One region of the Brevibacillus sp. JB24b genome, then DNA from elsewhere that is predicted to be linked to it. Evidence: predicted binding sites of a transcription regulator. Region 1 holds the regulator's gene; the other holds the start of a gene.

Region 1 (2,209 bases):
ATTCAAGGGCATCTTGTGGCATATAGCGTTTTCTCCAAGGTCTAGGGGTAGTTAAAGAATCGTACACGTCACAAATGGCTACGATTTGAGCATACTCATGGAATTTGTCACCCTGCAGTTGTTGCGGATAGCCACTTCCATCCATCCGTTCATGATGCTGAAAAGCAACGTGAGCAGACAATAACGAAATATCGTGTTGTTTTCGAATGATATCAAATCCAAGACGCGTATGCTCTTTGGCCTGCTCCATTTCAGCTTCGTTCCAACGGTCGCTCTTGTCCAACAATTCTTTTGGCAAAGCTGTTTTTCCGATGTCGTGTAACAGGGCCCCGATCCCCAAATCACGTAATTGGGTCGTGTTGTAGCCAAGTGACATGCCAACAGCTGTAGCCATGACGGCGACGTTAACGCTGTGATGATACATTGCTCCCGAGTGAGAGGAGATGTTAGCTAGATGAATCATGACATCTTTTGCACCAGATAGATCATTTAAAATCTTATGAAAGACCTGCTGGAAATGCATACCCATATCTTTGACAGAGACCCGACGAGCAACTTTATTGGTATTACGCAGTTGTTGCACGGTTTTATGTATGACTTCCAAAGCATCTTGCCTTGTCTCTGGTCGTATAACATCTTCTACCTCAATATCTGATGTGTGCGGGTCATCAATATAGACGGAATCAATTCCCATGCGTTGTAGACCACTTACCAATCTTTCACTCAGCTGCATACCTGCCCCAAGCAGGACTTTTCCATCATCTGTAAAAACGGTCCTTCCCAATTTCATCCCAGGTTGAACATGTCGCAACGAGACTAGGCGCATGCAAGAACCCTCCCTTGCTGTTAGATACTATCTCATTTTAAAAAAATTATGGACAAATGGGAATAGGATATTCGCTTTTCCCTTGACTAACCTTACTGGATATGGGACTCTAAAGAAAAACTTCAATAATTTACACGCAAATTTATAAAATCAAGTCTTTCTTTTTTAGAATGATGTTGATCTAACTGAGTAATCATTTTGGAGATGATGGCTAATGCGTTGCCCATTTTGTGAATTCAATGGGACAAGGGTATTGGATTCCCGCCCATTTAATAACAACAAATCAATCAGACGCCGTCGAGAGTGCGAAGACTGCGGCAGAAGATTCACTACATTTGAAATGGTGGAAGAAACACCACTGTTAATTATTAAAAAGGATGGAACAAGAGAAGAGTATAGCCGTGATAAAATTTTACGTGGGTTGATTCGTGCTTGCGAAAAGCGGCCTGTGACATTGGAGATATTAGAGAATATTGTAAATGAAATCGAACGAGAACTACGTAGCCAGGGAAAAGCTGAGGTTCCTAGTAAAGAAGTAGGAGAAATGGTCATGGAGCGCCTCTACCATGTGGATGAGGTAGCTTATGTTCGTTTTGCTTCCGTTTATCGTCAATTTAAAGATATTAACGTATTTATGCGAGAATTGGAAGAGCTTTTAGAACAAGCGCGGAATCAGCCGCCTAAAATGAATAAACCAGAATAAAAAGCATTTTTTTCTCTAAGCTTCCAAACCTCTCCTACGTAACACGACAGAAGAAATGATATAATAGAGAAACTATGAACGTAAGGAAGGGTTTTGGTCGATGCGTGTCATGTGGAACGAACTTGCGCCCAACGATCGCTATTTAGTGAGATTCATAAGGCCGCTGAGTATGATAGAGATGGGATTCGTTACCCATCTTTATTTGCCCTTACTAGGGGTATCATCCTATTCGTTGTATCAATTATTAATGCACGAGGTGGATGAAAAGAGTGGAGCAGCAAGCGAAGGGACGCACCGGAGTCTGATGATGATGACATCCTTGCCGTTGGATCGCCTATTGCAAGCCAGAGAACGTCTAGAAGCGATGGATTTATTAAAGGTCCGTCGTCGTGAGAATCGCGAACATGACTTTTTTTATGAGTATATCGTCTTGCCACCGCTAACTCCCGCTCAATTTTTTCAGGAAGATATCCTTCCTGTTATGTTGCTCAATCAAGTTGGAAAAGTCAAATACGAACAGCTTCGTCGTACCTATGCTGACCAGCTATGGAGTAATCTAGCGGAGGAGTATCCGTATGAAGAAGATGTAACCAAGCGTTTTTATGAGGTATATCACAACTTGTCAGCCTCTGAGCTGGAAATACGTCCTGGATCGGAAACAGATCGATTTTTTGCTCACA
Region 2 (2,209 bases), 770 kb from region 1:
GAGTAATACCATGCAAAATAAGATTGGTAGCTGGATGTGTATATATTTTGCCATCTTTAACAGCAAATAGATTAGCTGAAGTCGCTTCTGTAATGGTGCCACTTCGATGAAGAATAGCTTCATCCACCCTTTGTTCCACTGCCTGTTGCTTTGCCCAACTGGCGCCGAGTAGATTTAGGCTTTTAATATCACAACGCAACCAACGAATGTCATCGACAAGCACTGCGCGTATACCGTTTTGCATCTGTTGAATTGGGCGTAATTTGGATGTAGCATACATAGTTAAAATAGGTCGGATATTTGAAGGAAATGGAAATTGCCGATCTGATACTCCGCGAGTAATTTGCATGTAGAGTATAGCGTCTTCAGAAAATTGCAACAGATACTGTTTAAGGACTTTTTGGGCAATATCAGTTAATTCTTTGCGAGAGGGAATCGTTAGAGAAAGCTCCTTTGCACTGCGTTCCAAGCGAATCATGTGGTCATCCCATTGATATAAGTGACCATTATAGATACGCACAACTTCATAAATCCCGTCACCGAACTGGTAGCCCCGATCCTCTGGAAAAATGGCAGGCTCATCTGGCTTGTACCAAGCTCCATCTACATAATACATGAAAGTTCCTCCCAAGGGAATAGGATGATAGTAACACAATATCTAGTGATAAATGTCGAAAAAAATTCTTATATATTCAATATATTGATTTGTGGACGGGCGTGTGGTATCGTTAGAACCGTCTTACATAAAGATAACAAAATGATCTGAGAGGGTCAATTTGAAATAAATTTTGGAGGGGAAAAGACCGTGGGTTTAGTAGAACATAAGCCATTAGAAGGCCTAAGTGAAAAGATCTTTTTGGACCGGTATGCAATGAAAGATCTAAATTACAAAAATACAAAGGTGGGAGATACGGTTCTCTTATTAACCAAGGATGACCCGAAGTTTCCGCAAAAAGAAGTGGGTGAAATTATTGCCCTTGAGGGAAGTCAAGTCTCCATTCTACTAAGAAGCGGCAATACCATTACCACAACGGTAGAAAAAACTACCCGTCCAATTGAAGTACAGCCAGAAGCAATGTGGGATCGGTTAGCTACCGCAATTGCTTCTGTGGAGAAAACAGAAGAGAAACAAGCAGAATGGACAAGCAAATTTCGTGAATTGCTAGACGATTGGAAATTGGTACCAGGTGGTCGCATTGCAGCAGGCGCAGGAGCAAGCGAAGAATTAACCTTGTTTAACTGCTATGTGATTCCGTCCCCGCATGATTCTCGAGGTGGCATCATGGATACTCTGACACAAATGACAGAGATTATGTCACGAGGAGGCGGGGTTGGTATTAACTTGTCCAGTTTACGCCCACGTCGTGCGTTGGTACGTGGAGTAAATGGCTCCTCAAGTGGTTCAGTATCCTGGGGTGGTTTGTTCAGTTATACCACGGGTTTAATTGAGCAAGGAGGCTCGCGTCGCGGTGCTCTTATGCTAATGATGAATGATTGGCACCCAGATCTAATGGAGTTTATTACTGTAAAACAGACAATGGGTCTTGTCACAAATGCCAATCTATCGGTTTGTGTATCGAATAGCTTCATGAAAGCTGTAAAAGAAGATTTAGATTGGGAACTCGTGTTTCCAGACGTAAATGACCCAGATTATGATGCAATGTGGGACGGAAACATGAAAAAGTGGCGCGAGGAGCTAGGTAAACCAGTTACAGTGGTTAAAACCGTACGTGCTCGGGAGGTTTGGCATACAATCATCGAATCAGCTTGGAAATCAGCTGAGCCTGGTGTCGTATTCACAGAGTATTATAATGACATGTCCAATAGCTGGTATTTTAACCCAATTATTTGTACGAATCCGTGTGGAGAGCAAGGACTTCCAGCTTGGGGCGTATGTAACTTGTCCTCTTTAAATCTGTCTAAATTTGTTCGCGATAATGATGTAGACTGGGGAAGTTTAGGTGAGGCAGTTCGCTATTCTATTCGTTTCTTGGATAATGTAATTGATGCAACTCCATATCATTTTGAAGAGAACAGAGAAAATCAACAATCAGAACGTCGAGTAGGATTAGGAACCATGGGTCTTGCCGAAATGATGATTAAATTAGAGATTCGATATGGTAGTCCTGAGTCTTTAGATTTTTTGGACAAGCTGTATAACTTTATTGCCCGTGAAGCATATCTGGCGTCGGCCGATATTGCAAAGGAA

What was found. Region 1 encodes NrdR, which represses ribonucleotide reductase genes. Its sites were predicted from a motif close to AACACNATATATNGTGTT; they were not measured.
Region 2: ACQV1I_RS08725 (adenosylcobalamin-dependent ribonucleoside-diphosphate reductase) is a predicted target of NrdR. The motif match lies at 649-666, and genes of this name have one in related genera.

What each region holds. Positions count from the first base shown of each region.
Region 1 is NZ_JBNVQV010000001.1:1,009,498-1,011,706, forward strand. It holds gene ACQV1I_RS05325 (HD-GYP domain-containing protein) at 1-826, opposite strand, end outside; gene nrdR (transcriptional regulator NrdR) at 1,041-1,529, shown strand; gene ACQV1I_RS05335 (DnaD domain protein) at 1,630-2,209, shown strand, end outside.
Region 2 is NZ_JBNVQV010000001.1:1,782,144-1,784,352, forward strand. It holds gene dat (D-amino-acid transaminase) at 1-616, opposite strand, end outside; gene ACQV1I_RS08725 (adenosylcobalamin-dependent ribonucleoside-diphosphate reductase) at 806-2,209, shown strand, end outside.